DNA from 2 places in the Bacillus sp. JK106 genome. Region 1 is predicted to be linked to the other one. Evidence: riboswitches for the same ligand, from Rfam matches in the RefSeq annotation. Region 1 holds a riboswitch; the other holds the start of a gene.
The links. A riboswitch is a leader RNA that binds a small molecule or an ion and turns the genes downstream of it on or off. The one in region 1 is predicted to bind glycine.
Positions count from the first base shown of each region.

Region 2: linked by a shared signal. The riboswitch ahead of ACWJJS_RS00590 (amino acid permease) and the one ahead of gcvT (glycine cleavage system aminomethyltransferase GcvT) in region 1 are both predicted to bind glycine.

Region 1 covers NZ_JBSJQC010000003.1:457,563-474,291, forward strand. The annotation lists gene ACWJJS_RS12620 (YqhR family membrane protein) at 1-360, opposite strand, end outside; gene ACWJJS_RS12625 (DUF1385 domain-containing protein) at 582-1,538, shown strand; gene ACWJJS_RS12630 (SA1362 family protein) at 1,573-1,968, shown strand; gene ACWJJS_RS12635 (patatin-like phospholipase family protein) at 1,965-2,840, opposite strand; gene mntR (transcriptional regulator MntR) at 2,955-3,383, opposite strand; gene ACWJJS_RS12645 (lipoate--protein ligase family protein) at 3,483-4,319, opposite strand; gene ACWJJS_RS12650 (rhodanese-like domain-containing protein) at 4,513-4,893, shown strand; gene gcvPB (aminomethyl-transferring glycine dehydrogenase subunit GcvPB) at 4,946-6,421, opposite strand; gene gcvPA (aminomethyl-transferring glycine dehydrogenase subunit GcvPA) at 6,414-7,760, opposite strand; gene gcvT (glycine cleavage system aminomethyltransferase GcvT) at 7,775-8,875, opposite strand; glycine riboswitch at 9,054-9,154, opposite strand; gene ACWJJS_RS12670 (DEAD/DEAH box helicase) at 9,299-10,969, shown strand; gene ACWJJS_RS12675 (YqhG family protein) at 10,987-11,781, shown strand; gene sinI (anti-repressor SinI) at 11,958-12,131, shown strand; gene sinR (transcriptional regulator SinR) at 12,165-12,500, shown strand; gene tasA (biofilm matrix protein TasA) at 12,548-13,333, opposite strand; gene sipW (signal peptidase I SipW) at 13,397-13,981, opposite strand; gene tapA (amyloid fiber anchoring/assembly protein TapA) at 13,953-14,624, opposite strand; gene ACWJJS_RS12705 (DUF3889 domain-containing protein) at 14,883-15,212, shown strand; gene ACWJJS_RS12710 (YqzE family protein) at 15,252-15,431, opposite strand; gene comGG (competence type IV pilus minor pilin ComGG) at 15,488-15,865, opposite strand; gene comGF (competence type IV pilus minor pilin ComGF) at 15,866-16,366, opposite strand; gene comGE (competence type IV pilus minor pilin ComGE) at 16,275-16,589, opposite strand; gene comGD (competence type IV pilus minor pilin ComGD) at 16,573-16,729, opposite strand, start outside.
Region 2 covers NZ_JBSJQC010000001.1:104,859-121,587, forward strand. The annotation lists gene ACWJJS_RS00565 (NTP transferase domain-containing protein) at 1-469, shown strand, start outside; gene ACWJJS_RS00570 (xanthine dehydrogenase family protein molybdopterin-binding subunit) at 475-2,805, shown strand; gene ACWJJS_RS00575 (FAD binding domain-containing protein) at 2,792-3,634, shown strand; gene ACWJJS_RS00580 ((2Fe-2S)-binding protein) at 3,627-4,091, shown strand; gene fbp (fructose-1,6-bisphosphatase) at 4,144-6,069, opposite strand; glycine riboswitch at 6,368-6,448, shown strand; gene ACWJJS_RS00590 (amino acid permease) at 6,594-7,946, shown strand; gene ACWJJS_RS00595 (hypothetical protein) at 8,946-10,247, shown strand; gene ahpF (alkyl hydroperoxide reductase subunit F) at 10,918-12,447, opposite strand; gene ahpC (alkyl hydroperoxide reductase subunit C) at 12,461-13,024, opposite strand; gene ACWJJS_RS00610 (VOC family protein) at 13,323-14,009, shown strand; gene ACWJJS_RS00615 (RDD family protein) at 14,045-14,500, opposite strand; gene ACWJJS_RS00620 (MFS transporter) at 14,570-15,736, opposite strand; gene ACWJJS_RS00625 (ArsR/SmtB family transcription factor) at 15,815-16,126, opposite strand; gene ACWJJS_RS00630 (DUF5391 family protein) at 16,269-16,688, shown strand.

The DNA of each region.
Region 1 (16,729 bases):
TAAGAAAAAAACCGCACACCATAAAATGACGCCGTACACCATCCCCGGCCACATGGTTTTAAAACGCTTCAGGCAGACGAAATAAATAAACGCCCCGGCAATTGAAATGAATCCGATGACAACGATGCTGACCATCGTGCCTAGCCATTGTTTTTTCCATTCTCCGATCATAAACGGCTGAAGAATCATGTTGGGGCTGATCTCTGAAAAATGAAAGACATACCCGAGATAGCCGATCAAACTCCAAAATACACCGCCGGCAAATCCGATACCGCAAATTCTGCCGGTAAATGAAACAGGCTGCTGATCATCATCCTGCTTCTTTTTTTCTTCCTGTTCTGAATGTTTTTCGCTTGTCATCATGGCACCTCCAGTCATAGACTGCCCAAAAATTAAAAAGTCATAAAAAGCTGCGCCATATTTTCATTCAATGAGTAAAATCTAAAGAAACGGGGTATACTGCATGTAGAAAAAGCATTGATTTTCCGGCTGTCTAACTAGAGGTTTACCGCGGTTTCCTGTACAATAGAGTGAAAGGAAATGGTTAGTAAATCCTAAGAAAACAGGCAGGTTGATAAACAATGTCCAAACAAAAAACGCCCCCTGCATACGGCGGGCAGGCTGTCGTTGAAGGGGTAATGTTCGGCGGCAGAAAAAATTATGTTACCGCCATCCGCAGGAATGACGGAAGCATTGATTTTTTCAAGCTTCCGAGAGTGCCGAACGCCAAGCTTTCGGCTTTAAAAAAGATTCCTTTTTTGCGGGGAATCGTCGCCATCATTGAGGCGAGCGCCAACGGCACAAAGCATTTAAACTTTTCCAGCGAACGTTACGGGCTTGATCCTCAGGATGACGCCAAGCTGGAGCAGGAAGATAAGAAGGGTTCCGGCTTATCGATGTTTTTCAGCCTGGCGGTGATCGGCGTTCTGTCGTTTTTGTTCAGCAAATTCGTTTTTACGCTCGTCCCGGTCTTCTTAGCGGAGCTTGTAAGGCCCGTATTTTCCTCAGACGCCGCGCAGATCGGAATCGAAAGTCTGTTTAAGCTGATTCTGCTTCTCAGCTACATTTATTTTTTATCAATGACGCCGTTAATTAAAAGAGTGTTTCAATATCATGGAGCCGAACATAAGGTCATAAACTGTTATGAACAGAATTTGCCAATTACAATAGAAAATGTTCAGAAACAGTCACGGCTTCATTACCGTTGCGGTTCAAGCTTTATTTTATTTACGATCATTGTCGGCATGTTCGTCTATTTACTTGTTCCGACAGATCCGCTTTGGGTGCGGATTTTAGACAGGATTGCGCTTATACCGGTCGTTCTCGGCATCTCCTTTGAAGTGCTCCAGCTGACGAACAGAGTGCGGAATATCCCCGTTTTGAAAGTGCTCGGTTACCCCGGCCTGTGGCTGCAGCTTTTGACGACAAAGGAACCGGCGGATGATCAGGTCGAGGTTGCCATAGAAAGCTTTAACGAGCTTCTCAGACTGGAAGACATTTCAGAACAGAGCGAAAAGCCGTCTCACAACGTAATCTGAACCGTTACCGTTATTATTTTGGAGGTGGGCAGTTATGAATCATCGTGTACAACCTTTTTTTGCTGTATTGATAGCGCTTGGCGCATTCGGTTTCATTTATGCGGCGGTAACCAACCCCGGGCAGATGATTTCAAGAGCGATCACCGTAATTATCGCAGGCGTTATTATTTATTTTATCGTGAGGACGGTCCTGAACCGACGCACCGGCCGCGACGGAACCGCTTTCAAAAAAGCGGCCAGACAATCGCGGCTCCGAATGAAGGAGCAAAAAGCGAAGCACCGCGCCGGACACAGAGGCCGGGTCAGCCATTTGCGGAGCGTGCCGAGCAGCAGCAGACCGAAGCCGATGATTCTTAAGAAAAAAAGCCAGACCCAGCTTACCGTCATAGAAGGCAAAAAGAATAAAAAGAAAAACAGAGCGCTTTTTTAATAGCTCCATTGCTTCAAAAATTGCTCTGTTCTGCTTTTTCCTAGCTCAATGAGAGCTAGTTTTTTTTGCGGTGTGAGATGAAACTCCGTCGCCATCACATGTTCCACCGGAATAAAAATAATATTCTGTTCGTACTTTGTCGCGATATGCCTGGCATCATGAGCGTCTTTCATCGTTTCAAACAAAGCCCCGAACAGCTCAAAAGCGTTGCGGATTGATTTTTTCGGGCGCTCTTTTTCGTTGGGCGAAAGCGAAATTCCGATGACCGGCCGTTTGCGTTCTTTTGAATACAGCCAAATCGGGAAATTGCTTAACACGCCGCCGTCAACGACCGTTGAGGTGCCTTTTTCGGTCTTCAGTTTTATCGGTTCAAAAAAATAAGGAATGCTGCAGCTCATTCTGACGGCTCTGGCAACCGGGAACATCTCCGGATTTAATCCGTAGCGGGGAAGATCGTCAGGAAGCACGATCATCGTTCCGTTCGTCAGATCTGAAGCGATGAGACGGAGCGAGCCTTTTTTCAAATCGCCGAACGCGATGATGCCCTTCGCTTTTAATTTATCCGCAATCCATTTTTCCAGCATATCGCCTCTGTATAGTCCGAGGCGCCAATATATCGACACCCACTGCAGGATTTTCAGCGGGAGGAATGAGCATCTCTGATCAAGCAATTGCCTTCCGTCCACCTCATCTATGATGGAATGAACCTCTCTGCTCGTATAGCCCGCAGCGATAAATGCGGCAATAATCGCGCCGGCGCTTGTTCCGGCGAGCCTTTCAAAGCGAAAGCCCTTTTCTTCCAGCGCTTCATAAGCGCCGGCAAGCGCCACCCCTTTTATCCCCCCGCCCGAAAATACGCCGTCAATCTGCATAGCGCGCCCTCTCCCTTCCATCTCAAGGTGTATTATTATTTTAAGAAACGGCTGGGCGAAATAGACCAAAGAATGAAGACATTAAAAAAAGGGCGCCCCATTTCGGGCTGCCCTTTATTCACCGGGATTTTCGGTTTTTTTCTGTACGGATTTCAATTCTTTTTTCCGGCTTTCGTCATCTTCAAAATACTGAACGAGGTCGCCGATGCGGTCAATGCTGTTCCAGCTCAGATGATGTTCGATTCCTTCAACATCATTGTAAATCTTCTCTTCATCAACACCAATGATTCTTAAAAACTGCTCAAGCAATTCGTGTCTGTATACGAGCCGTTTGCCGATCTTTTTGCCTTTTGACGTCAATACGAGCCCGCGATATTTTTCATAAATCAAATACTCGTCTTTATCTAGTTTTTGAACCATTTTCGTTACAGAGGAGGGGTGGACTGCCAAAGCTTCCGCGATATCAGAAACCCGTGCATATCCTTTTTCTTCTATCAGCATATAAATCTGTTCAATATAATCTTCCATACTTGGTGTTGTCATAAGTAACCCTCCCAAAAAGCACCTTAACTTTATAAACCATTACAAGTTTACACTAACGGTCATGAAAAAACAAGGATGCTTCCGGTCTGTCAAGCCTTATCAGCGCTTATAATTCCATTCATCAGACGCGTATTTCGTCTCAGCCAGCTCATTGACAAATGCAAGCTCTTCAGACGTGAGTGTGTAAGGCTCAAGATGAATGTTCAGCCCTTCCTCAAAACCGGCTTTAAAAGCGATTCTGGCCTCATCCATCGTTACCCGTTTCGGCGCTAAGGCGTTGATGGCTACCGCTTTGTTTTTGAAATTCCGCTGCATGCGCTCACGGACTCTGTCGCTCGGATATAAAAACAGATCAAACAGTTTATCCTCATCAATGTCAAGCAGGATGGAACCGTGCTGAAGAATGACGCCTTTTTGGCGTGTCTGTGCGCTTCCGGCAACTTTCCGTCCTTCGACGACCAGTTCATACCACGAAGGCGCATCAAAGCAGACGGACGAGCGCGGATTTTTCAAGCTTTCTTTTTCTTTCTCCGTTCGCGGAATCGCAAAGCAGGCATCAAGTCCAAGGTTTCTGAATCCCTGCAGAATACCTTCTGAAATCACCCGGTACGCCTCTGTCACCGTGGCCGGCATTTCCGGGTGATCCTCTGAAACGATTACGCTGTATGTCAATTCTTTATCATGCAGAACACCCCGTCCGCCTGTCGGTCTTCTGACAAACCCGAGGCCGTGTTTATGTACTGCGTCAAAGTTAATTTCCTTCTTAATATTTTGAAAATACCCGACAGACAAAGTTGCCGGATTCCAGCCGTAAAATCGGATCACCGGAGGAATTTTCTTTTGGCTGTGCCAATATAAAAGCGCTTCATCCAGCGCCATGTTAAATGCCGGGCTTTCATTCCCTGAGTCAATAAACCGCCATGTTTCTTTTTCCATATACTGAACCCTTCTTTATCGTTTTAATAAAATCAGTTTAGCAAACTGCCTTGAAAATGAAAAATATTTCGTTTCATTAAGGATGACAATCGCTTCATGCTTTACTATAATAGTATTTGTCCCAAAACGTCCGGTAAGCCTTGTTTTCAGGAAGCAGGGTTTTGATTTTATAAGCTAAAGGAGTAGAATTGCATTGTCTAATATGATTGCTTTAATTATTGTTGCGGCGTTTATCGTTTATATGATCGTGTCGTATTTTTACCAGCAGCGTTTAATGAAAACACTTACGGAAGAGGAATTCCGCGCGGGCTACAGAAAAGCGCAGCTGATTGACGTCCGTGAACCGAATGAATTTGAAGGCGGCCATATTCTCGGCGCGCGCAACATTCCGCTGTCACAGCTGAAACAGCGCAAAAGTGAAATCCGTCCTGATAAACCCGTTTATCTGTACTGCCAAAACAATGTCCGCAGCGGACGCGCGGCACAGACGCTCCGCAAACACGGCTGCAAAGATATTTACAACCTGAAAGGCGGATTTAAAAAATGGGGCGGAAAAATTAAAGCAAAAAACTAATCATGAAAAAAGAGCTGTCCGTTTTATACGGAAGCTCTTTTTTTATACCGTGTCAGCGGCTGACGTCAGGTGTACGTTCGTATTTTAAAACCGGCTTTCTTGCCGCCTTGGTTTCATCCATTCTTTTGACAACTGTTGTATGCGGCGCCTCCTGAACGATTTCAGGCGATTCCTCCGCTTCCCGCGCAATTTGAATCATGGCATCTATAAACGCATCAAGCGTTTCCTTCGATTCCGTTTCCGTCGGTTCGATCATGATGCTTTCTTCAACATTGAGAGGAAAATACACAGTCGGCGGATGATAGCCGAAATCCAAAAGCCGTTTGGCAATATCAAGCGTTCTTACGCCGAGCTTTTTCTGCCTTCTTCCCGATAACACAAATTCATGCTTGCAATGACGGTCAAACGGGAGATCATAATAAGGCGCGAGTCTTCTCATCATATAATTTGCATTTAAAACCGCGTTTTCGGTCACAGCTTTTAAGCCGTCAGGCCCCATGGAACGGATATACGTGTAGGCTCTGACATTAATGCCGAAGTTGCCGTAATAAGGTTTTACGCGCCCGATCGACTGCGGCCGGTCATAGTCAAAAGTCAAACGGCCCTCTTTTTTCGTAAGAACGGGTTTCGGCAGATACGGAATGAATTCTTTTTTCACTCCGACCGGCCCTGAGCCCGGTCCTCCCCCGCCGTGCGGCCCGGTAAATGTTTTATGCAGATTAAGGTGAACGACGTCAAATCCCATATCTCCCGGTCTTGCTTTACTTAAAACGGCATTTAAATTCGCTCCGTCATAATAAAGCTTTCCGCCGGCCTGATGGACGATGTCAGCCATTTCCGTAATGTTTTCTTCAAACAACCCGAGGGTGTTCGGATTCGTCAGCATCAGCGCCGCTGTTTCTTCGTTTACCGCTCTTTTCAAATCTTCAATGTCAACCAGCCCGTGCTCATTTGACTTAACGGTAATCGTTTCAAAACCGGCGACCGTGGCGGATGCCGGATTCGTACCGTGGGCTGAATCAGGGACAATCACCTTCGTCCGTCCGAAGTCTCCCCGCGCTTCGTGATAGGCGCGGATCATCATCAGGCCGGTCCATTCGCCGTGAGCGCCCGCCGCAGGCTGCAGCGTCACCTCGTCCATGCCCGTAATCTCCTCCAAGTGTCCGCTTAAATCGTATAAAAGCTCAAGCGCCCCCTGAACTGTGTCCTCGTCCTGAAGCGGATGAATAGCGGAAAAACCTGCGAACCGGGCAATTTTTTCATTTAATTTCGGATTGTATTTCATCGTACAGGAGCCGAGCGGATAAAAGCCTGAATCAACTCCGTGGTTTCTCTTAGAAAGAGCGGTATAATGCCGCATAATATCAAGCTCTGATACTTCCGGCAGCTTTGCGTCTTCATCGCGGATATAGTCACCGGGAAGAAGGCTTTCAAGCTCTGTTTCCGGCACATCAAGCTCCGGAAGGCTGTAACCGACACGCCCTTCGCGGGACATTTCAAAAATAAGCGCCTGATCTTGATTATTCATGTTGATCCCCCAATCCCGCAATAAGCGAATCGATCTCTTCTTTCGTTCTCAGCTCTGTGACGGCAATCAGCATATGCTGATTCAGTTCCGGATACGCAAGACCTAAGTCATATCCGCCGATGATGCCGTCTTGCAGGAGCCGCCGGTTTGCTTCCTTGACGGGAAGATTCAGCCTGACGGCAAATTCATTAAATATCGGGCCGTCAAATGCTACGTGCAAGCCGGCTTTTTCCGCTTGGCGTCTCGCGTAATCAGCTTTCAATATATTTTGACGGGCCATGTCTTTGACGCCGTTTTTTCCGAGCGCCGTCATTGCGACTGAAGCCGCTAAAGCATTCAGCGCCTGATTTGAACAAATGTTAGACGTGGCTTTGTCTCTTCTGATATGCTGCTCGCGCGCCTGAAGAGTGAGAACAAAACCTCTTCGCCCGTTTTCATCCTCCGTTTGGCCGACAAGCCGGCCCGGCACCTTTCTCATCAGTTTTTTCGTTACTGCAAAATAGCCGCAGTGCGGGCCGCCGAATGCCGCAGGTATGCCGAAAGGCTGCGCGTCCCCGACGACAATATCAGCTCCGTATGCCCCGGGCGGTGTCAAAATACCGAGCGCGAGCGGGTTTGAAGAAACAATCAGCTGGCTGTTTCCTTTATGTGCGAGCGGCTCAATGCCCTTTAACGGCTCGATTTGTCCGAAGAAGTTCGGATACTGAACGATCACGGCGGCCGTCTCATCACAAACGGCATGTTCCAATGCTTCAAGATCTGTGACGCCGTTTTTCGCGGGCACCTCTACAACCTCAATATATTGGCCCTTTGCGTATGTTTTCAAAACATCCCGTGATTCCGGATGAACGGCTGCGGAAATGACGATTTTTTTCTTTTTCGTATGTCCCGATGCAAGCATCGCCGCTTCCGCAAGCGCCGTTCCCCCGTCGTACATAGAGGAGTTTGCGATATCCATTCCCGTTAATTCACAGATCATCGTTTGAAATTCAAAAATCGCCTGCAGCTCCCCTTGTGAGATTTCAGGCTGGTAAGGCGTATAAGCCGTGTAAAACTCTGATCGGGAAATCACATGATCGACGATAACCGGCTGATAGTGATCGTACACTCCTGCGCCCAGAAAAGATGCATATGTAACAGCGTCTTTATTTTTCGCCGCAAGCTTTGTCAGCTCTCTCGTCAGCTCCGTTTCAGCTTTTGCTTTTTTAATTTGGTAGTCTTTTTGAAACCTCACATCTTCCGGAATATCGGCAAACAGTTCATCAATTGTTTCTGCGCCGATGGCTTTCAGCATTTCTTTTTTATCCTGTTCTGTCGCGGGCAAATATCGATGCTTCATATGACTCTCCTTTTTCAGCTCTGTTTTGGACGTTTATAAAACGGTGTGCGGACAATCTTCGCTTTTACCGTTTTTTTACGGATTTCCACTTCTACTTCCGTTCCGACTTCACTGAATTCCGTTTTGATTAAGGCAAGGCCGATATTTTTCTTTAAAGTCGGAGATTGCGTGCCTGTCGTGACTTCCCCGATCGGAACACCGTCTTTTTTCACGGCGTACCCGTGTCTCGGAATCCCTTTTTCAATCATCTCAAGTCCGACCAGCTTTCGCGGGGCTCCTTTTTCTTTCTGTTCGCGCAATACAGATTTCCCGAAAAAATCGGAATCTTTCTTGTGTTTCACGGCAAATCCGATTCCGGCTTCAATCGGTGTAATATCTTTCGTCAATTCCTGACCGTATAAAGCAAGCTTCGCTTCAAATCTCAGCGTATCACGGGCGCCGAGGCCGCACGGAACGAGGCCTTCATGCTCTCCCGCTGCAAGTATCTCCTTAAATAGATGAACCGCATCTTCATTGCGGCAATATAACTCAAACCCGTCTTCACCGGTATAGCCTGTTCTTGAAAGCAGGACTTGGCGTCCGGCAACGTCCGCCTCGTCAATAAATGTAAACGGCTTTAAGGAGGACAAATCACATTCAGTCAGCTTCGCAAGAACCGACTGAGCATTCGGCCCCTGAACGGCAAGCAGTGAAATCCCGTCAGACTGATTCGTCAGCGTGACGTCGCCTTCCGCATGTTCCGTCAGCCAGGCGATGTCTTTTTCAATATTAGACGCGTTTATCACGAGCAGATAGCAGCTCTCGCTTTTCTGATAGATCAGCAAATCATCGACCGTACCGCCGTCAGGATAACACATGGCGGTATAAAGCGCGTTTCCCGGCTTTAAATCGGCAACGTCATTTGTCATCATTTTTTGCAGAAAAGACAGGGCGTCTTTACCGGATACTTCAACTTCCCCCATATGAGACACATCAAACAGTCCCGCTTTTGTGCGGACGGCTTCATGCTCCTCTTTAATAGAAGAAAATTGAACCGGCAGCTCCCATCCTCCAAAATCAATCGTTTTTCCGCCGTATTCTTTATACACGTCATAAAGCGGTGTTCGTTTCAGCATCATCTTCCCCCTTCAGTCATTGGCGCATTGTAAAAACATATAAAAAAGGACAGAGAAACACCTCATGAAAATGAAGGTTTCTCTGTCCCGGCACCTGAAAGTTTACTTTATGAACATATCATAAAGACGTCCCCTTTGGTGGCCTGCTTCTTCTAAGTGCAGACACTCTCCAGAGTTGCGTCGAGCAAGAGTTCTTTTGCCTGAGAGATTCACTCCGCAGTTTGCTCCTTCGGCGCCCGGACGCCCATCTTTCGTCCGAGTCTCTCCCCTTGCTGTCATTCGCTCATATTTACCAATTTTATGGACATACTAAAGCAATATCTTTTAGTGAAATCATTACTTATATCCTACCACCCTCATTTACGTCCGGCAACAAAAATTATGATAAATCAGTTTTTTAAAAGAAAGGCGGTTTTGTTACATATGACAGCAGAGATCATATTTGATGCAAACTGGCCGGGAGAGTTTTCTGAGCGGCTGAAAACGGACGGTCCCTGGTCAAATTGGGAGATGTACAAACTGTCGGCTGAAGTCCAGCAGACCCTTGCCATTCCTGAATTCGAAGGGTTGAGGGCTCCTTTGTACCTTCCCGATTTCACTCCGCTTCCCCATCAGCTTGAGGTCGCGCAGAAAGTCGTTGAAAAAATGAACGGCAAGGCGATTTTGGCTGATGAAGTAGGGCTCGGAAAAACGGTGGAAGCGGGCCTGATTTTAAAAGAATATATGATTCGCGGGCTGGCCAAAAAAATCCTGATTCTTGTGCCGGCATCACTCGTTTCCCAGTGGGTGAAAGAGCTTCAGGAGAAGTTTTTAATACCCGCTGTTGAACAGAAGAAAAGCTATGTGTGGGAACAGTGCGATATCGTCGTTTCTTCTATTGATACGGCCAAACGCTCCCCTCACAAAGACATTGTCCTTTCTATTCCGTATGATCTCGTCATTATTGACGAGGCGCACAAGCTCAAAAACAGCAAAACGAAAAATTATGAATTTGCGAGAAGTCTTGTGAAGAAATACTGCCTGCTTCTGACGGCGACGCCGATTCAAAACCGGATCGAAGAAATCTTCAATTTAGTGTCACTGTTAAAGCCCGGCCATTTAGGAAACGAAAGCGGATTTCAAGAAACCTTCAATCAGAAGGACGGGATTGACGCTCATGAGCATTTGAAAGAACTCGTCAATAAGGTGATGATCCGCAACACGCGGAGCGACACCGGCCTTACATGGACGAAGCGCCACGTGGAAACAGTGCCGATCACCTTTTCACCGACGGAACAGGCGCTTTACGATGACATTGCCGCACTGAAAAACGGCACGGAAAAGCCCGCAAGCGCATTTTCCATTATGACGCTGCAAAGAGAGTGCTGTTCAAGCCGGGAAGCCGTGTATATGACGCTCAAAAAAATGCTTGACCAAAAAGATAAACAAGCGCCCGCATTCGATGAACAGACGATCGCTAATTTAATGGACCGCATCAATCAAGTCACGCAAAACTCAAAAGCGATTCAAGTTGTTGACTTGATCCAAAAGATTAATGACAAAGTCATTATTTTTACTGAATACAGGGCGACACAGATTTACCTGCAATGGTTCCTTCAGCAGAACGGCATAAGCTCCGTTCCGTTCAGAGGCGGATTTAAACGCGGAAAAAAAGACTGGATGAAGGATCTCTTCCGCGGCAAAGTGCAGGTGCTGATCGCTACAGAAGCAGGAGGCGAAGGGATCAACCTGCAATTCTGCAACCATATTATCAATTATGACCTCCCGTGGAACCCGATGCGGCTTGAACAAAGAATCGGAAGGATTCACAGACTCGGTCAGGAAAGAGATGTCCATATCTACAATATGGCGACAAAACATACGGTGGAAGAGCATATCTTAAAACTTCTGTATGACAAAATTCATTTATTTGAAAATGTCGTCGGAGAATTAGATGACATTTTAACAAAAATCAAAGTGAGCAATTTTGAAGACCATTTGCATGATATTTTATGCCATTCGCTGACAGAGGAGGAAATGAGAATCAAAATGGACAATCTCACCTCTTTTCTGTCGTACAGTACGGAAAAGCCCGCCAGAAAAAAAGGCTCTTAAAAAGGAGGAAGCGCGACATGAGACAGCAGGAGGTTCACCAATTTTTACTGCGCTTTTTTGAAGCGAACCACTGCCCGATTACAGAACACGGGCCGGGTTTTATGACGGTTCAGTTGACGGTCGAGATGGACAAACAAATTATGAACCGCCCGTTTTATTGGCATTGGCGTGAAAAAACGGGCGGCGAACCGAACCCGATGAAGATTACGTTCATCACTGATAAAGAAACGGCTCCGGAGGATATGGACGGCGAGTTTATTTACTTTGGAGCCCCGCGCCTCTTTCAAATCTTTCAAGCAGTTAAACAAAATGGGAGATTTACAAGAATATATGAGAAAATTGTATCAGCCGGAGCCAGAGTGCCGCTTCAGCCCTGGCTTGGATTAAATGTAGTGATTTCATACCAATCCGACATGAAAAAAGACAGACTTTTGTCTTTAGGCCTGCATCTTGTTTCTGGAACAATTATAGAAGGGTTTCAGCAGAAGCTTGCACCGCTTCCGCTGACCTCGCAAATATCAGACTATTGCTTTACCATATCGCCGATGATTAAGCCGGAAAGCGGGATTAAAAGGATGGAGCATTACTTAAAAGACGCTGCCGCCAAAGAGCCGTCAGACTGGGCTGACAGCGCGATCGCCAGATGGAAAAAGGACCTCAGGCTGCTCGATCAGTTTTATGAGCAGACAGAAGAAAAACCTGAGGAATACCATTTGGAAAAACAAGCGCTGAAAGCCTTATATCAGCCGAAAATTCACATTCAGATTGAAAACGGCGGTTTATTTTTCCTGCAAAGTAATTTTTCTGGATAAGCGTTATCCATTCGACACCTTTCCCGTTTTTTCTGGAAATTCTATATTATAATAAAAGTATATAGAAAAAATTTCTGGCGTTTCGCATGCGATGAATCACTTCCAGACATGTAAAGATAAGGTCATGGGCGGATTGGCTGAAATACATAAACAAGTATTTTAGGAGGAGAAAATGCATGAAAAATGCAAAAATGGAATTTTCGCAATTAGATAAGGAATGGGTTGAGCTGATATTAGAAGCCCAAAAAGCAAATATCAGCCTAGAAGAAATACGCAAATACCTGCTTTCGCATAAAAAGTCTTCTCAACATATCCAGGCAGCCAGAAGTCATACCGTAAATCCTTTCTGAATGTGCTATAATATCACAAGGAAGGTGATGACATTGATTGGCCAGCGTATTAAACAATACCGAAAAGAAAAAGGCTACTCACTATCAGAACTAGCTGAAAAAGCTGGGGTAGCGAAGTCTTATTTAAGCTCAATAGAACGAAATTTACAGACGAACCCCTCCATTCAATTTCTCGAAAAAGTCTCCGCTGTTCTGGACGTCTCGGTTCATACTTTACTTGATGAAAAACATGAAACCGAATACGATGGTCAATTAGATAGTGAATGGGAGAAATTAGTTCGCGATGCGATGACATCCGGGGTATCAAAAAAACAATTTCGTGAATTTTTAGATTATCAAAAATGGAGAAAAGCGCAAAAAGAGGAGTAGTGCCGCCATATGTGCACAACTCCTCTTTTAACTGTCCGACTTTCGGATTAGTTTTTATCCTCACTGTGAGCCTTTTCATTTTCCTTGACGTAACCGTCTTTATCCGTATGATCTTTCGTAATGGTCAAGCCGTTCCATTGCGTTGCTTCAAAAGAGAATTGAAGAGAAATCGCATTGCCTTGGAACTTGTTTTGCACACTTAATCCGTCCGCAGTTTTTGCGGTGTCATTTTTAAATTGGATTTCCATTCTCACCTGGTCATAATCAGCAGGCGTTTTCGGAACTCCGTCGTACTCAGGAGCTGTTTTGCCGTTAATGGTTGCCACATTGACTTTTCCGCTCTCACTCAGGAATTTCGGATCAATGTGCTTGCTGATCGCTTCGGCAGCTGCTTTATCCTGTTTTGTTGACATTAAGTATAAGTCTTTCAGGCTGGCCGCCTTTAAAATGATATTTTTAGGATAGCCGTTGCCCCCTTCTTTACCGACTGTCAGAACCGTAATTTCAAACTGGCTGAGGAAATCCTCCGCAGATTCATTTCCTTTCTTTGCTCCTTTAAAGTCAGTAAAATTCAAAGCCATCAGCACTTCTTTAATGGCAAGTGAACCGTTGTTTCTGAATTCAAAATCTTTCGTCAATTTATCACCTGGTTTTAAGTTTGACAAATTGACATTGGCTGATTGTTCTTTAGCCGATAAATCAAGTGTTCCTGACGCAAATGTAGCGTCCGTCGACTTCACATCATTAAATGCGGCCCATGTGCCTCCTCCTACTAATGCTAAACCGAGTGCGGCAGAGGCAACGCCTAAGCTTAATTTCTTTTTCATACCCATGTTTGTACTCCCCTTACTTTTTATTTTTTGTTATCAAATCCTGTCGCCAGGTTGCAACCGTATTCATGTGGAGATGGTTCCCTTTTTCGCATGTTCTTCCAGCGCTTTCGTTTTCCGCTCAATATCGCGGAGGGCGCTGACGATGACTGTTATTGAGTAAATCAAAAGCATGACGCCGGGAACGATTAACAGAATCGCCGTTCCGATCGGCTGGCTTGCCAAATGTATGACATATCCTGCATACGGAAGCTGATATCCCGTATACTGGGCCGCCACTTTTTCAGCTTGAACGGGTGCGGCATCCGGGGCGGCATTATGGTCCCCTTTTGTCTCAAACAGCAGGTTCCCGTCCTTTTTTGTGATCCCGATTATTCTGTGTGTGACGGCTGTTCCGTCATCTTGCGTAAAGGTGATCACATCCCCTTTTTTTAAGTCATTCACGTCAGAAATTTTCTTTACCGCTATGAGCGAACCCGTCTTAAATTCCGGGTCCATTGAACCCGACAGCACGGATTTCAGCGTATAGCCGAAGATGGCCGGCTCACCCCCGGAAGCCCGGGTCGAAATCACCGTTAACGTCAGCACAATAATCAGACTGAAGATGACGGCATACAAAATATTACTGATCAGTTTCAGCGTTTTTTTCATGTTCTTCCCCGCTTTCTTTTACCGGCTCAGCCGGCTCTTTCTCCGTTTTCTTTATATCAGAAACGGTTGCCTGTTCCCGGCATTTGACGAGTTTCATCGGTTTTGACCACTCAAATTTTTCTTCGTCCGCCGGATACCCTTCAGGCTTGTAAACCTTGAATGCGTATATGCCCGGCTGCAAAGACCGCTTTGACTCAATTTTATAAATCGTTTTGCTTTTTTTATCAGTAATAAGCCCTTTATCCACAACATTGCCGTTTCGTAAAGGCTGCTGCTGAGAAGCGATTTTATGGAGCTCCCATTTCCAGTCAGAAACAGTCCGCTCTTTTCCCTTATTCTCCAGCTCGGCATAGAGTTGAAGCGGCGCACACACGGTGCCTGACGTATCAGTTTGATTTGTTATATGTAAATCACTCTGATCCCAGCGTTCGTCATAACGGCAATCGTCATCCGTATATTGAAAATCTCCGCACGTTTGAACCGGGAGACTGAAGCTTTTCACATCATTGAAGGAGGAACTTGTATCACCTGTGAACTGAGCACATATCGTCACGGACAGGCAAAAAATGAACGAAAGCCGTAAAAATAGCATCATCCGCCATCTCACCTTGCCCTTTTTTTCCATTCGCAACCATCGGAACATGCCTTACCCCCTGTAAAACTGTTAATAAATATGACAACCGTTCTTTTTAAAGAACCGCATGAACAAAGTATAATCAAGGATTATCGTCTTGAAAAATGTCAAAATCGGTCAAATTGTTCGTTTTTAAGAATGGTATCTTTCAAAAACATCGTTTTGCTTCAAATTACACACCTTTTTGGAATTTTTTCTAATAAAACGTGAGAAAATAACGAGGTGACTAGAACAAAATGGAAAGTATATACAGCGAAAGGACGAAGAATGATGATCACACAAAGTCTGATTTGCCTTTCTCTTCTTGTTTTCGGGGTTTCAGGAACAGCTCAGGCGGAAACGGTGCCTTATTATGCTGTTCACCATAAATCAAAATGGGAAAAGTTAGCAGAAAAAGAAGCTAAAAAAAGATATCCGCTCGCCCAAACATTATTTATTCAAAAGGTGTGGGATCGGAAAAGAACGGATGAAGCAGTCAAACAATACCACTTGACATTGCGGGATGGCGCAAAAGAATTTGGTGTGTTTGTTACGATTTCTTTTAATCCCTACAGCCAAAAGGTAAATAAAATTGCCGTCATTGAGGAATACCAATAAGGCCCTCCTGATACAGGAGGACCTTTCGTGTGATTCACTTTATTTTTTCCGCTGCATCCACAGCTTAAAACTGTACGGCAATATTCCGAACCAGTGCTGAGAAGCCGGCACTTTCTTTTCTTTCCGCACTTCTTTTCGCTCTCTCCGTTCCTGTTTCGGCGTATCGAAATATTTAACGAATTGCTCAGTCATATATTTTACATAATCATTTGTTTTCACGGCTCTCACCTCATAGTGCTGTCTTTACTATGAAGTGTTGTCCCGCCGCCTCTTTTTTATACTTCCGTCCATTGAATCAGCTGTTTCTTCTTCTGATCGAACAAAAGGTGAGCCTCGCGTCTCGTGCCTGACACTGTTTCGGCCTGAATTGTAACCTGAACCGTTTCCCGGCGATCACTCCCGGTGATGTGGAAGGAAACAGTTCCGTACGGAAAACGCTGTGTACCAGTTTGGACCTTTTGTCCCTGTGTCATATGGCGGCTTGACAGCAGCGCGCCGTTTTGGAGCAGATTCTCTCCGATCCAGTACTCCCCGGCCTCTTTCGCAAATGTTTTTCGGGTGATGAAATCAGATGAAGTATAGCTGATGACAAGTAAAACTGCGGCAGAAACAAACAGAATCGCGGGATATATAAAACCGTCAGATTTGTGCATTTAATCACCTTTTAAAGAGCTGTAAACCGGAATGACCGCCTGATTCTTTTTACCTGTAACGCTTGAGATCTCTAATAAGAGCAGGCCGTTTTTCACATCAGCCGTTAATGATGCCGTGTTTTGCAGGATCGGCACGTGGCCTTTTCCGTTTACTCTTTTCCTTATCATCTTATGATAAATTTCAAAACGCACTTCTTCGCCCCCTGTTTTCCGGCATGCTAACGCCCGTCCGCCGTCCGCCGGCTTAGCAGTCTCAGCCTGTTTACATTCGTTCATGATCTGCTGAACGGCAATTTGATGCTCCCGGCTGTCTATTCCGCCGTTATCGGTCCGGTTTGATAAAAACAGATGTAAAATCGGGCCCAGGGTGCCTGATAGGAAAAGACAGACTGCCAAGGAGAACAAAACATTAAGAAGCGTAAAGCCAGTCTGTTTTGAGAATGCTGAGGCACATTTCTTTTTCGCCGCGGTCAGCCGCACACACTTTGTAATACTCACCATCCTCCTTCCACTTCACACCGGGAGACGGCGGCTTTTTTCCGGTCATCATATAAGTGCTGATATGTTTCTGAAGAAGCTGGTACGCTTCCTGGCGATCTTCTATTTTCAGACCATCTGTCAGCATGCCCGTCCAGACCGGAATGATAGACGTCATAAGGAACAGCCAAATGGCCATTGCTGATAGTGTTTCAATAGTAGAGAACCCTTTATTTCCGTTTAGCATGGACATTTCCGCTCCCTAAGTAAACTGTGATCTCATAGGTGAACCCGGCGCTCTTCAATTGAATCTTTCCTCCCGAATTCGGATGGCCTTTTTCGTTAAATTCAAGGCTCTCCGGTAAAGTTACAAGTGTAATGTGAAGC
Region 2 (16,729 bases), on a different contig from region 1:
AAAGGGAGATTCACTGCATTGGCTTTCGGAATTTTTCTTTTTATCCCCTATGTCAAATAAGTGGAGCCAGGCAGAATGTGAGCAAGCGGGTAAGGGCCAAGGCCATTCTATACTATGCGGTTTACAAAAAGCGGCAGCGTACGAGGCTGACGCCGTTATCATTCTCCTTGCAGATCAGCCGTTTGTCACCTCAGATATCATCAATACGTTAATTGATTCCTATCAAAAGGAGCGCCGCTATTTATTTATCGCCGCTGAAAATCAGCATCTTCCTATGCCCCCTATTTTATTCTCCAATCAATGTTTCCCGGTATTGCATCAGTTAAAGGGAGATCAGGGCGCCCGGCATGTGATCCGTGAAAGTATGATCAAGGCGGGAAAAATGATCAGCTTTCAAGACCCTTTGCTTTTTTATGACGTCGATACAGTTGAAGATTATAAGCTGCTGCTGAATAAATTCGGGGAGTGAATGAGTTGGAGTATATCGGGAAGAGTGTCATTCGGAAAGAGGCCCTTGAAAAAGTGACGGGTAAAGCGAAATATACGGATGATTTTCAAGAAACAGGGACGTTGCACGCAAAAATGCTGACCAGTCCATATGCTCATGCCGATATTGTGTTGATGGACTTTTCAGAAGCTTGGAAGATTCCCGGTGTGAGAGCGATATTGGGTGACGAACCTTTTCCGCTTGCAGGTGAAGAAATTAAAGACAGATCGCCGATTGCTTATAAAAGGGTCAGATACCATGGTGAGCCGGTTGCTGTTGTTGTTGCGGAAAATCCGATTACAGCTAAAAAGGCCGCGGATGCCATCAAAGTATCCTATAAACCTCTTCCCGTCGTCAATTCCCCCCGTGAGGCCTTTCAAAAGGATGCGCCGCTCGTTCATGAACATGCGGACCGCTATGAGAAGACAAAAGGTGTATTCCCGGTTCCGAAGACAAATATCGCAAACCTGGATAAGGTTAGAAAAGGAAATATTGAAGACGGATTTAGGGAAAGTGATGTGACAGCAGAATTCCAGATTTCCTTTAACCCTTCTGATCACGCTGCGATGGAGACAAGATGCTCGATCGCTGAAATTCGGGCGGATGAGGAGATTATCATTACCACATCCTCTCAAGCCCCTTTTGCCATTAAAAAATTAATGCAGTGGTATTTTGGAATTGAACCCGGAAAGGTTATCGTCAAAACGCCTTTAGTAGGCGGGGCGTACGGGGGAAAAGCAGCCGTTCAGTTAGAGGTGATTGCCTATTTGGCATCAAAAGCAGTCGGAGGCCGGCCCGTCAAATTGTTTAATACGAGAGAAGAGGATATGATCACATCTCCCGTTCATGTAGGATTGGATGCCATTGTCAAATTAGGGGCCACAAAGGATGGAATTTTAAAGGCGGCAGACATTCAGCTTTTATTTGATGGCGGAGCATACTCTGATAAAGGAGTGGACATCAGCCGGGCTGCGGTGGTTGATTGTACGGGTCCGTACGCTATCGACCATATATCGTGTGATTCATATTGTATGTATACGAATCATCCATATCCCAGTGCATTCAGAGGCTACAGCCATGCTGAAGTGTTATTTGCTTTTGAGCGGACGATGGATGTATTGGCGGAAAAGCTGAACATGGACCCGTTAGAACTTCGCTATAAAAATGCCATTCGCCCCGGTGACACCACACCGACTCAAGTTCTTCTCAATTCAAGCACGGTCGGAAATGTGCCGAAATGTATTGAAAGATTGAAGGAATTAATGAATTGGGACGAGGGGCAGCGAATTGAAATCGACGGCCGGAAGATACGGGCGAAGGGAATCAGCTGTATTTGGAAAACCTCAACATTTGATACAAATGCAACGTCCGGGGTTCTTTTAACCTTTAATCCCGATGGAAGCATTAATTTGATGTCAGGGGTAGTGGAAATTGGAACAGGGACAAAAACAGTGTTAGCCCAAATCTTAGCGGAACGAATGAAAATGGATATAAGCAAAATTCACGTGAAAATGCTTGTAGACACCCAAACAACTCCCGAGCATTGGAAAACCGTGGGGAGCAGAGGGACGTTAATGGCCGGGAGAGCCGTACTGAATGCAGCGGAGGAAGCCATCCGAAAGCTGAAGGACGCGGCATCATGTGTGTTGCGGGTTCCTGTCGAGGAATTGGAAGTGGCCGACGGAAAGGTTTATTTTATAGATCATCCTTCTGTACATGTTGACATAAAAGACATTGCTTACGGATATACGTTTCCGAATGGAAATACCGTTGGCGGCCAAATCATTGCGAGCGGTAATTACACATTAACCCGGATGACGAATTTAGACCGGGAAACGGGAAGAGGAAAGCCGGGACCCGAATGGGCTGTAGGTGCTCAGGGAATTGAAGTTGAGTTGGATAAGCGGGATTATACGTATCGGATTACAAAAGCCTATTCTGTTGTGGATATAGGAACTGTACTGAATGAAAAAGCTGCAAGGGGTCAAGTGATGGGGGGGATGAGTATGGGAATCGCATTCGGAGGAAGAGAAACCTTTGTATTTGATTCATATGGCAGAGTATTAAATCCTCAGCTTAGAACATACCGCCCCCTTCACTATGGAGAGCAGCCTGAATATATCGTTGAATTTGTTGAAACCCCGCATGTGATTGCGCCTTATGGAGCGCGAGGCGGCGGGGAACACGGACTGCTGGGGATGCCGGCCGCATTGGGAAATTGCCTTTCCGCCGCTTTAGGTGTCCAATTGAATCAACTTCCTCTCATTCCCGAACAATTATGGAGGACGCAAGAGGGGTGGAAAGATGATACCGTTTGATTTTGACTATTTTAAACCGAAGACCATTCAAGAAACAATCAATCTATTTCACTCGCTTGCGGCTGAAAAGAAAACACCGATGTATTATTCCGGCGGCACGGAAATTATCACGTTAGGAAGGCTGAATATCGTCTATACGGATGCGGTGATAGATATGAACGCGCTTCCGGAATTTCACGCCATCCGTTTTTATGAACGTTATCTGGTGATCGGAGCGGGCGTGTCATTAACGAAACTGGAGGAAGAAAATCCATTTCCGCTATTAAGTAAAACAGTAAGTGAAATAGCCGATCGGACGACTCGAAATAAGATCAGCCTGGGCGGAAACATTTGCGGGGGCATCTACTACCGTGAGGCCGTGCTGCCGTTGCTGATTTCTGATAGTTTGCTAGGGATTGCAGGGAGAGCGGGGATTCATTACCATCCTATAAATAAAGTATTTAACAAGGAAATACAATTGCGAAAAGGAGATTTTTTATTTCATGTCGTTGTCGATCGAGCGTACGTTGACCTGCCATTTGTCAGTATCAAAAGAAGACAGCAGTGGAATGTCGGGTATCCATTGGTGACAGTCTGTGCGCTGAAAAAAGATGATGAGATCAGAATGGCCTTCAGCGGCGTATGTCCATTTCCGTTTCGTTCTGCTGAAATGGAGGCTGTGCTTAACGATAAAAGCTATTCATTAGAAGATAGAGCGCGCAGGTCTTTACAGTATGTACCCAAACCCGTTCTTGATGATGCGGAAGGCTCAAGTGAATACCGAATATTTGTCTTGCAACATACAATTTTAGATGCCTTACGGGAATTAGAAGGAGGTCCAAATGTCTGATCTTATTACGTTGAAAGTAAATGGCGAGGAAAGACAGATGACGGTCAGACCGGCTGATACTTTGTTATTTGCTCTTCGTCTTCGTCTCGGATTAACTGGTGCAAAACCGGGCTGCTTAAATGGGGATTGCGGCGCCTGTACGGTATTAACGGACGGGGTGCCGATGAAGTCTTGCTTAATGCTTGCGGCAGAAGGGGAAGGAAAGGACATTACGACAATTGAAGGACTGATCAATACGCCGATTCAAAAGGCTTTTATTGAAAAATTCGCGTTTCAATGCGGTTATTGCACACCGGGTTTTCTCATGAATTGCCATGCTTTAGTGAATACTGAGCCGAATGCAAGTGATGACACGATAAAAAATTGGCTGGAGTCCAATATTTGCAGATGTACGGGTTACAGGGAGATTGAAGAAGCGGTTAAATCTGTTTTACATACAGGGAAAGGGACTTCTTAGTTCGCAACCGTAAAAAAAGAGCCCAGAGAATCATCCCTGAACTCCATATTCTTCACTTCATATACCGATACTCCCGCAGCTTCTCCAAAATCGCCACTTCTTTCAGCAGTTCTTCACCGACGTTTGTTTCTTTCACTTTCTTCCGCTCCAGCTCTTTGTCGACTAATCGTTTCACTGTTAAGACGTCGGTTCCGGTGCTCAGCACTTCGGCCTTGGAGTTAAAGTGTTTATGGGCGACGAGCTGCATGCCGTAGGAGTTGTATAAGAGCGTGTAGCCGGCGATGCCTGTTGTGGATTGATAGGCTTTGGAGAAGCCGCCGTCGATGACGATCATTTTTCCGTTTGCCTTGATCGGATCTTCTCCTTCGATTTCTTTTACCGGTGTATGGCCGTTGATGATATGGCCGTGATCCGGATTGAGGCCGAATTCCTTCAGGATGTTTCGGCAGGTTGCCTCGTCTTCACGCAAATAGTAATACGGGTTTTTCTTTTCTTTATGCGTTTCCTTCTCTTTAATGAAATACCGCTCAAAGGTTGTCATGGCCCGTTTTCCGAAGAGGGAGGAGTATTCGCCTGTCCATAAGTACCACGTCATATCTGTCGCCAGATCATCGGTTTCTTCCGGATGGGCAAACGCTTCACGTAAGAACCGTTCAAATACATCGAGCAGCTCACGGCCCGCATAAGCTTTATCCTCTATCATCATCGTTTCCATGCTGCCGTTTTCATCGACGGGAATACAGCCGTGAATCAACAGGTTGCCGTTATATTTCAGATACAGGCTGCCTTTTTTCATCATAAAATTCATATGGCGGCCCAGCTTTTCGGAGTGCTGGACAGAAAACAGCAGCTTGTCCATGACTTCTGCTTCTTCTTCTAGCAGCTCGTCGGGCTGTTTGGGATTCACCGTCGCAAAGCAGGTGTTTTCCAGTTGATACGTTTTTCCGTTCAGCGTGATTTCATTGCGGTCATAATCAATCTTTTCCAGTAACAGCCGTTCCTCCATATTAAAGTTCGGCCGTCTCTTAATAATCGGGCTCTCAAGCTTGAATTGGATCATCGCGATCGCCTGATGAATTTTTGTGATTTGTTTAATCTCATCTTCCGGTCTGTTTTCGTCCGCTTTCGGGCGGAAAGACGGGTTATCATCGTAATATTTTTCGGCAAGGTTCAATAGCGGTCTCAGATTGATGCCGTAAACGTCTTCAATAATATCCAGATTGTCATAGCGGGCACAGATGCGGATAATGTTTGCCAGACATACTTTTGAGCCGGAATAAGCGCCTATCCAGAGAACATCATGATTCCCCCATTGAATATCCACTGAATGATAGTTGATCAGTTCTTCCATGATTTTATCCGGCTGCGGTCCGCGGTCATAAATATCGCCGACAACATGCAGATGGTCGACCACCAATCGCTGCGTGCTGTAGGCAAGACCGGTGATCAGCTTATCGGCCTGGCCGAGCGCAATGATCTGTTCTATGATTTCGGAGTAGTATTGTTCCTTGTTGGCGGCTTGTTCTGTTTTGTACAGCAGCTCTTCGGAAATATAAGCAAATTGGGCGGGCAGTGCTTTGCGCAATTTGGAGCGGGTGTACTTGGAAGAACAATAAGAAACGAGCTTAATCATCCGATGAATCGTTTCTTTATACCACTCGTTTAATGCCTCTTTCGTATCAAAGTTATGTTTGATCAGCTTCAGTTTGTCTTCCGGGTAATAGACCAAAGCCGCCAGTTCATCAATTTCTCTATCGTAAATGACGCCGCTGAAAATATCGCGGATCTTCTCTTTTACTCTTCCTGAACCGTTCCGCAGCACGTGTTGGAATGCCTGATACTCCCCGTGCAGATCACTGACGAAATGCTCGGTTCCTTTCGGCAGGTTCAGTATCGCTTTCAGATTAATGATTTCCGTGACCACTTTTTCTTCACAATCGTATTTTTGTGCGAGCAGATCTAAATATTTGGTTTCCAATCTCGTCCATCCCCTTTTTATTTACGAGCAATTGTATGATAAAGTGAATTTAAAGTATGACATAATGTTTAAATGATTAGACCTTATATGATAGTACCGCATAACGCCTTTTTGAGACAATGAAAACGGAAAATACGGCGCTTCAGGCATCGAAAATTGGACCGGGATAACGCCGTGAGCTCATCCCCCTATTGACAATGAATTCAACTTCCATTAAAATAAAAAGTTAGCTGATAGTTATTTCTATCGGAAACTTAATACGTAGCAGGCTATGATTGCTGTGGGTCGCACTACAGCAGGAGCGGCTTCTGGAGAGACCGCGGGTTTTCCGCGGCGCCGAAGGGTTCACAATCTCAGGCAAAAGGACAGAAGAGTACCGAATATGTATTTGTCATGCTGTTGATTGTCAGCGGCGCAAATATAATTTGATATTCTTATGACCATGAGATTGGAGGGCATCCAATCTCTTTTTTTATTGGCTTTTTTTGCTCGTCGTTCACTAGAGAGGTAAGGAGGAGTCAGATGTGGAGCAGCGAGAGCTAAAGAGGGACTTATCGAATCGGCACGTGCAGCTGATCGCCATTGGCGGCACGATCGGCACCGGATTGTTTTTAGGGTCCGGTAAGGCGATTCAGCTGGCGGGTCCTTCTATCATCTTTGCGTATTTTATTGTAGGTATTGCGCTTTTTTTCGTCATGCGGGCGCTGGGAGAACTGCTGTTATCTAAAGCAGGCTACCAATCATTAACGGATATTGCCGAGGCGTATTTAGGGCCGCGTGCAGCGTTTGTCACCGGCTGGACTTATTGGTTTTGCTGGATTATGACGGCTATGGCGGATGTGATCGCCGTCGGTGTATATGTGAAATATTGGTTTGACATTCCGCAGTGGGTTCCTGCACTTATCTGTTTGCTCATTTTATTAGGGCTTAATCTGTTAACGGTTAAGATTTTTGGAGAATTGGAGTTTTGGTTCGCCTTAATTAAGGTAGTCACGATTCTCGCGTTAATTGTCATCGGGGTGGTTCTGCTGGTGATTGGGTTCAAAACGCATACCGGAACGGTTTCAGCGGCGAATCTGTGGGAGCACGGCGGCTTGTTTCCGAACGGATTTTCAGGCTTTTTGCTTTCGTTCCAGATGGTGATCTTCGCCTATGTCGGTGTGGAGTTAGTGGGTGTGTCAGCGGCGGAAACGTCAAATCCGAAAAAAAATATTCCGTCCGCTATCAATAAAATTCCATTGCGGATTTTATTTTTCTACGTCGGGGCATTGATCATTCTTTTATGTATTAATCCGTGGATGCAGCTGAATGCAACGGAAAGTCCATTTGTAAAGACCTTCAGTCTGGTCGGTATTCCGTTGGCCGCGGGAATTATTAATTTTGTCGTATTAACGTCTGCCGCTTCTGCTTGTAACAGCGGGATGTTTTCAACAAGCCGGATTTTGTATAACTTAAGCAAAACGAAACAGGCGCCGGCAAGTTTTGCGAAGCTGAATAAAAATCATGTGCCGAGCCGCGCATTATGGATATCGGTTATTGTGCTGTCAGCTGGCGCTCTTTTAAGCAAATTGATACCGGAAGCGGCCTTTGGCATCGTGACCACCATCAGCGCGATTTGTTTCATTTGGGTGTGGGGCGTGATTCTTGTCTGTCATATCAGATACAGGAAAACCCGTCCGGACTTACACGCAAGCTCGCCTTTCAAGGCGCCGTTTGCGCCGTTTATCAATTACGCCGTGCTGTCGCTGTTTGCCGTCATTCTGGTGATTATGCTGTTTGCGGATGCGACGCGCCCGGCTTTGCTGCTGACACCGCTGTGGTTTATTGGATTGTTTCTTATCTATCGGGCGAGAGGGAGAAAGAAAAGAAGGACCTAACATTATGCTGAACGTTCACTTATTGAGATTGGTGAAAGCATATGTTACGGAGAGTCACATTTAAAAGGAGCATTTTTAAGATCAACCATCGGAATGCTCCTTTAAAAGTGGAAATGATCATATCTCTCCAATATCCTCAAATATTGCCCACGCTTTCCACAACAGAATATTCTATAAGAATATAATCCTCCCTCACACTATACTATTACCATCTCTACATCTGTTTTCTGGATTTGCCGCCGAATACGTCATTTTGTGCCACAATTGATTATTACCTAATATTAAACTTAAACATAATAGTCTTGATCAAATGGTTGTCAACTTTATAAAGTCTTTTTCCGTTTTCGGCATCATTTTTTGGCATAGTTCTGTCTTTTATCACTCATAACTTCATTCCTTCATTGATGATCAATTTTCTACATCAAAAAACCACTAAGGTTATTGTATATAGTCAGATTAAGATAATGAAAAGGGTTTTACTAGAAAAATATAGCACAATGTGCTTTTTTCTTTTATTATAACTAGAAAGGGAAACACTGGAGATGGTCATACGATAAATTCAGTGTCTTAACTGTCTATTTTAATCCAATCGGATCTGTTAATGAATAACGGCACTATACTTAAGTAAATGGCTAACAATGCGGTAGTCTATTGTTTAACAGCATATTGAAGAGATTGATACAAAGGTGGATGAATCTGTTGAACGGGTCAGATCCATGCATTATCGGATAGTTGGGTTTGGTGAGCATTATCAGCGGCCGTTGTTATTGAAGTGATACAACAACATGCCTACCAACAAAAAGGATTTTTGAATTCTGAAGAACATGACAAATCATGAATGAAGCGCTGAATATTTATATGGTGCGTCTGTCCGCCATCGTAGTGACATAGATCATATGGACAAGGATTATCATGATGCAGATATGACATTAGCGAATAAAATAGGAATTTATTCAAATTTCTATTATGTTAGATAAGGTTAAAAAGGAGGCTACGAAATTGAAATCCCCCAGCTCTATATTGATTTCTGAAGGGTTATTAGCAACTGCAGCTATGTCTAAATTTATTGATCGGTTAATGAAAAAAAAGGATTATTCCAGATTAGTTGTCATCATTTGTAATCTTTTATTTAGTGCTTTAATATCTTTATTTCCTTCATCACTAATTTCATTTATAATTAGCATGTTTAATCATCAGTTTCTTTTAGAATTTAAAACGTATTATCTACTCTCTATGGTGATTTTTATTTTGATGATATCAATAAATCTATTTACTGAACAAATAAATATACCCATGATACTTTTGCGAATTACATTTTATATTAAGTTAAAATATAAATCTGCTGCAAAAAATTATGGATTAGCTCTAGTGACAACTCTAATATTGGGCTGGCTAGGAAAGCAATTGTTTAATATTCTCTTTTCAGCGTTAAACAGATATGGGGTTCAAGAAGAAATTGCAGGTATAATAAGTATTATTTTAGCTATAGGGATAACTATATCTGGTTTTTATACATTCCCGACAAAGAAACAAGTTAGAGATACTAATGAACTATTGTTTTCTCCTTTTTTTATAATAATATCAATTGGTATGAGTTATGTTGTAAGTGAGAGAAATATGATAACAAACTTTGCTGAGGGAAATAGAGAAATATCAGCTTATATATTAGCAGTGTTTATGTTAACAGCTATTAACCAAATAATAAATTATCTAAAAAAGTTATTTGAAAAGATGCATGAATCTCCAGAAAATAAAGAAACGATTAATCCGATTGATTTATATATAAGTTCAGCATGGAGTAAATATGTTAGTCGAAGGAAACAGTTTAAAAAACAGTTGGGGTTATTGAAAGTTAATATAATTAAGTTATTTACTTTTATAAGAAAGAATTATAAAAACAAAAGGTTTTATCTAAAAACCACGACAATAGTAGCCTTATTTATAGTATCATACTTTATATTGAAGAAAGTTAATATATTTCTATCTGAGTTTAAAATCCCGGAATATATAATAAATTTTTTGTCCCCATTGCTCATTATAGGAGTTTTCTTGTATATACTTTTTAAAATGATATGCTTAACCATTTTTAAACTGAGAGGAGAACCGAAAGAAAAATTTGTTGCGTTGAAGTATTTTAGTATATTGTTATTGTTTCTAAGTGCATTTTTATATATTATAACTCATTATATATTAGGTGGTAACTCTCATCTTACTAATATTAGTGCTGTACTATTTGGTGTAGCATCAATTCTTTATGCAGTTAGCTATTTAGTTGAATGGTTAATAAGTGCTAGAAGATGAGTATAGGAAGATTAATTAAACTTTCCTTGTACTGCGGACCTGTTGCCGAAAAAGCTTGCATTTAAAGACGCGTATCAAGGCCCGCCAAAAAATAATACTTGTGAACCCGTTTGCTGCTAGCTTCAATATGTGCTGGAAGTGCTGCAAAGTCGCACATGAGGGGTGGGGCATATTAAATTAAATAGGAATGCTTGATCACAAACTGAAGTTCTCGCGTGACACGATAAAAGACGACATGTCAGAGAAGGCGATTGACGATCTGACTGAGAAGATGGTCGAATAGTAATCAAATGAGTATGCGCAAGCATTATTCAAAACTCATTGAGTCCATAAAAGTCCAATCATTAAAAAACCGGTGTACTGTCATTCAGTACACCGGTTTTATCTTTACATCTAGTTGATGGTAGAATCATTTTTTAACATATGAATAAGAAACGTCTGGCTCTCAACCGACCATACAGTATATTTGTATTGCGAAAAACAAACCGCAGCGACTGAGGGAATGCATGCTGATAATAAAGGGGATGTTTTTACACCAATCTGGAAGGGAAAGAAATCGGCTGTTGACAGTTTCATCAAATGTTTGTCGTCCATGATGCGAGGTTTTATTTATATGAGCTATTATAAAAAAGCGCTATCCTGCCGTGTAAGCAGGGTAGCGCTTTTTACATTAATTCCGGATCAAATAATCAAATGCGCCTAAAGCGGCAGTTGCACCTGATCCCATGGAGATAATGATTTGGTTGTACGGGCCGTCTGTGCAGTCCCCTGCGGCAAATAGGCCGGGAACGCTTGTCGCGCCGCTCTTATCGACGATGATTTCGCCGATGCGGTTGCGTTCGACGGTTTCGTCTAACCATTCTGTATTAGGCACGAGACCGATTTGGACGAATACACCTTGGAGTTCAACGTGTTTTTCTTCGCCTGTTTCACGGTCAACGAACGTAATGCCGTTTACGTTTTGGTCGCCTGTGATTTCTTTCGTTTGTGCATTTTTGTGCACAGTGACGTTTGGCAGGCTGTAAAGACGTTTTTGCAGGACTTCGTCTGCTTTCAGTTCAGGCGCGAACTCCAGCACAGTCACGTGATTGACGATACCTGCAAGGTCAATCGCCGCTTCGATTCCGGAGTTTCCGCCGCCGATAACGGCTACGTCTTTGCCTTCAAACAATGGTCCGTCACAGTGCGGGCAGTATGCAACACCTTTGTTTTTGAACTCTTGCTCACCAGGTACGTTGACATTGCGCCAGCGGGCACCTGTTGAAAGGATCACTGTTTTACTTTTCAGTACAGCGCCGTTTTCAAGTTCAAGTTCGAAGAGGTCTTTTTTCTCAAGGCGTTTCGCGCGCTGAAGGTTCATGACGTCAATATCATAATCTTTCACGTGCTCTTCAAGGCTTGCAGCGAGCTTCGGTCCTTCAGTCGCTTTGACGCTGATGAAGTTTTCGATGCTCATGGTGTCGAGTACCTGGCCGCCGAAGCGTTCAGCGACGACACCGGTGCGGATGCCTTTACGCGCCGTGTAGATCGCCGCGCTTGCGCCGGCAGGTCCGCCGCCGACAACAAGAACGTCAAACGGATCTTTGTCGGCAAACTCAGACGCATCTGCGCCGCTGCCCATTTTCGCGAGAATCTCTTCGATGGTCATACGGCCGCTGCCGAAAGATTCACCGTTTAAGAAAACAGTCGGAACAGCCATGATGTTTTTGCTTTCTACTTCTTCTTTGAATGCCGCGCCGTCAATCATTGTATGTGTGATATTCGGGTTGAGCACGCTCATCATGTTTAATGCTTGGACGACATCAGGGCAGTTGTGGCACGTCAGGCTGATATAAGATTCAAAGCGGTATTCTCCGCTGATGTTCTTAATCTGGTCAATGACCTTTTGATCAGCCTTAGGCGCTCTGCCGCTGACTTGAAGCAATGCCAGCACTAATGATGTAAATTCGTGGCCGAGAGGAACACCGGCGAATGTAACGCCTGTGTCTTCTCCGGTACGATTAACGCTGAAGCTCGGTGTTCTGTTTAATTCAGTTTTTTCAACTGAAATTTTAGATGACATGGAAGCCAGTTCGTCAACGAGAGCCAGCATGTCCTTAGAAATGTCATCGTCACCGGCGCTTACTTTGAGAACAATGTCGTTCTCAATTAGCTGCATGTATTGATTTAATTGTGCTTTGATATTTGCATCAAGTACCAATGGAATGCACTCCTTAGATTTTACCTACCAAATCAAGGCTAGGTGTAAGTGTTTCGCCGCCTTCTTCCCATTTAGCCGGGCAGACTTCACCTGGGTTTTGACGAACGTATTGAGCTGCTTTTACTTTGTTTACTAGGTTGCTTGCGTCACGGCCGATACCGCCTGCATTGATTTCAACTGTTTGGATAACGCCATCAGGATCGATGATGAATGTTCCGCGGTCAGCAAGACCAGTTTCTTCGTCAAGAACGTCGAAGTTGCGGGAGATCGTTTGAGATGGGTCACCGATCATTGCGTAAGTGATTTTGCCGATTTTTTCAGAGCTGTCATGCCAGCCTTTGTGTACGAAGTGAGTATCTGTAGAAACAGAGTATACTTCAACACCTAATTCTTTCAGTGCAGCGTATTGTCCTTGAAGATCTTCAAGTTCAGTCGGGCAAACGAAAGAGAAATCCGCTGGGTAGAAGCAGAAAACGCTCCATTGACCTTTCAAATCTTCGTTTGTTACATCGATGAATTCACCGTTTTTGAAAGCTTTTGCTTCGAATGGCAGTACTTCTTTTCCGATTAAAGACATAATATCTTCCTCCTGAAATGTGATTTGAAATATATTAAAAAGACAAAGCATTCACTTTATCTTTCAATAATAATTCTAATTATATATAGATTATTAAATAACATTTATTTTTTGTCAAGCTATATGGGGTATTATTTTCTGCTTTTTTTGCTTTAGACATTTAAAAACGCCTGGTATAAGCGGTTTGTCGCTGTTTGTCATGTGTAGCGCCGGGCGAAAGGGGGATTCTCAATTGGTGAATCGAAACAGTAGGAATCACCCCCTCTATATGGCAGTATAAACCAAAGGGGGTATGATCATGCAAATAAATCACATTACTTTGTACAGTTGTGCGTTGGAGGAGACGAAACACTTCTATGAACGGGTGTTAGGTTTTCCTTTAATTGATGAGTCCGGTGATTCGTTTACCATCAAGGCGGGAGAAAGTGAGTTGGAATTCAGGCGCGCCGATTCTCACTCTCATCCGACGTATCATTTCGCGTTTAATATTCCGAATAATCGTTTTGATGAGGCGAAGGCGTGGATAAAGGATAAAGTCGTTTTTCAAACGGAAGATGGGGAGGATGAGGTGTATTTCACTCATATTCAGGCGCGTTCCTTTTATTTCAAAGATCCGTCCAACAACCTGGCGGAATTCATCGCGAGAGACACATCGCCGGAAAGCGCGGAACGTTTTTCGATTGGGTCCGTCCTGAATATCGGCGAGGTGAATCTGACGGCTGCCGAGGTGGTATCGACGGGGAAGGAGCTGCAGCGTTTCGGTATACCGGTGAGAGACGGCGCGCCTCTTAAGGAAAACGGGTTTCATTTTATGGGTGATTACAATGATGGGGCGTTTTTGCTTTTAGGGCCGAGCGGCCGCCGCTGGATTTTTTCTGATCAGCATGCGGAGTTCCATCGGCTGTCTGTCATTGTGAACGGGACGATCCGCATTGAGGCTGACGGAGAAGGCGGCATTGACATCAGGCGGGCACAGCCGTCATAAAAAAGCCCGGGCTCAAAGGCCCGGACTTGGGGACATTATTTATAAACAACCCGGGTGCTGCACATGATGTCGTGCAGCGTTTTTTTCTCTCCGAAGGCACCCATGATGAATCCGATATAAAGAATGAGCTTAGATATGATATATGCGAAAGCGCGTCCGAAGGCCTGGCCGATGGAAATGCGTCCGCCATCTTCATTGACGACCTTAAGGCCGAGCAATGCTTTTCCCAGGGTCCCCTGCATCTTTGAGGCTGTGAGCAGGCTGAAATATAAGATGCTGATCACAATAGAGCTCACAAGAATCGGAATGACGCCGAACACCAGAAAAGAGATGTTAAACTGGTTTTCGGTCATGAAGGGGTCAGCCGCCGCAACGCCTGCCGCAAATAAAAAAGAGACCATAAATTGAATGATAAAAATCGGAATTCCTATGATGATTTGATCAATGACGTAAGCCAGAAACCGAATCCAAAATCCTGCCGGTCTTTCCATGTATCTTTTTCTCTCCCTTGCTTTAATCTGGAATATTATACGTAATCATTCCGGATTTTGCAACGGAGCTTAGGCTTCTGCGAGCAGCCTCTTTCCCCATGCCAAGCGTCCCATGATCAGCCCGAAAGCCAGAAGGGCAAACATGATGCCGCACCACATCAGCTGATGGATTCCCAAATGTGAAATAAACCAGCCGCCCGCCGCCGTTCCGATGGTGATGCCGAGGTTGGAAAAAGAGACAAACAGGCTGTTGCCGAATTCAGGCGCCTCCTTTGCTTCCGCAGTAAGCCATGTCTGGCTGACAATGAGACCGCCGGAATGAACGGCGCCCCATACGAAGACGAGGACAGCCATCGGCGCGAAAGACGTCCCAAACCCGTATATGAGCAAGTAGGCGGCTGTATAAAGAAGCGGAAACAGGATGACGGTCTTTTTCATATTTTTATATAACAAAGCACCGAAGACGAAATTCCCGGCTATCATAATCACCCCGAAACTCATCAGCATGAAGCTGACCCATGTGCCGTTCATATGGGACACCCGCCCGAGGTACTCCGCAAAATAGCTGTAGACAGAAAACATGGCCGCAAAGAGACAGGTGACGGCAGCGATATTGAGCCACAAAGCCGGTTTGCGAAGAATGCCGAGCTGGCTACTGAAAGACATTTTTTCTGTGACCGGCATGGATGGCAAAAAGAGAAGAATGCCCGTGAACGCGATGAGACTGATGATAGCGCCGAATAAGAAGGCGGATTCAAGGGAGAGACGCTCCGCCAGATAGGACGTGAAAGGCACGCCGAACGCAAAGCCGGCGGTGATGCCTGAAAAGACTTTCGTTACGGCTTTTCCGGATTGGCCGGCGGGGACAAGCCGGGCCGCGGCCGCAAGCGCTACAGAAAAGAACACCGGGTGGCATAAAGCCGGAATGATCCGAAACGCCAGCATGACACTGAAATGCGCCGTATACGCGTAGACCGCATTTGAAACGGCAAACATCAGCACCGCTAAAAGCAGAATGTATTTCCGGTTTATACCTGAAGCAAGCAAGGTCAAAAACGGTCCCGACACAGCGACGATGAACGCGAAAATACTGACAAGCCATCCCGCTTTTGAAGCAGAAATATGAAATCTGTCCGCCACTTGCGGAAGAACCCCGATGATGCCCATCTCGGTCGTAATAATCCCGAAAACCCCTAGTGCCAAAAATAGAATGAAGATGGAACTGCTTTTTTTCATTGTTATGTATGCCTCCTTTTATAACTACATATATAGAAAAATAGATATGTTAGAACAAAAAAAGCCCTCCTTTCATGGTTATAGCTGGTGCTGGACATAGTCAGCAAAGGCTTTAATTTGTTTTTCATTTCTTCTGTAATAGGTCCATTTTCCGATTCGTTCGGATTCCAGCAGGCCGGCTTTTTGCATGGTCAGCAGGTAGCTGGAGATGACGGACTGCGCAAGCCCCGACTTTGCCTGAATATCACCGACGCAAATTCCGGTGCGGAAACTGAGTCCCTGCTCAAGATAAGGCCTTTCATCAAAATGGTCTTCCGGGTGTTTAAGCCACGTCATAATATCACTTCGTGTTTTGTTAGATAACGCTTTATGAATCAATATCGGTTCCATAACGTTTATTATATCTATTTTTCTGGATTTGTAAATTCGTTTTTAACAAAACATTCTCAAAATAACTAAATATCGTGCTAAAATATAACATATTATCAGATTACCGGTAAAAAAGCCGGGTTATTGTCAGGAGGATATTCACATGAATCAAAAGAAAAAAGGTGCGGTTGCGGTGACCTTGCTTTCCGCTCTGATGTTTTGTTTATTGCCGGTCCTCGTATCGCTTTCTCCGCTTGCAGAAACGGGGCCGAACGCGAATCGTTTTAATTCCGCGGGCATGTGGGCCGCCATCGGTCAGATCCTTGTTATATATGCGGTCCCGCTCATTATGTATATTCTCGGTGTTCGTGGCATGAAAATCATCATGGCCGTTTTTTGCGGAATCGGGCTTATCATTTGCGCGGCTGTCTTGTTGGTGGCGTTATTGACCGCAATTTCCTTAGGGCAGGAGCTGTCTCTTTATTACGGCCTTTTCGTTTGGTCAGGCGCGGCTTTCATCGTCAATGTGGTGTGGTATATTGCCGCGTTTCGATCCTCCCCGAAGCATCAGCAGGCTATGTGACATTTGTTCTATAAATCTACCGAAAATACAAATATTTCATA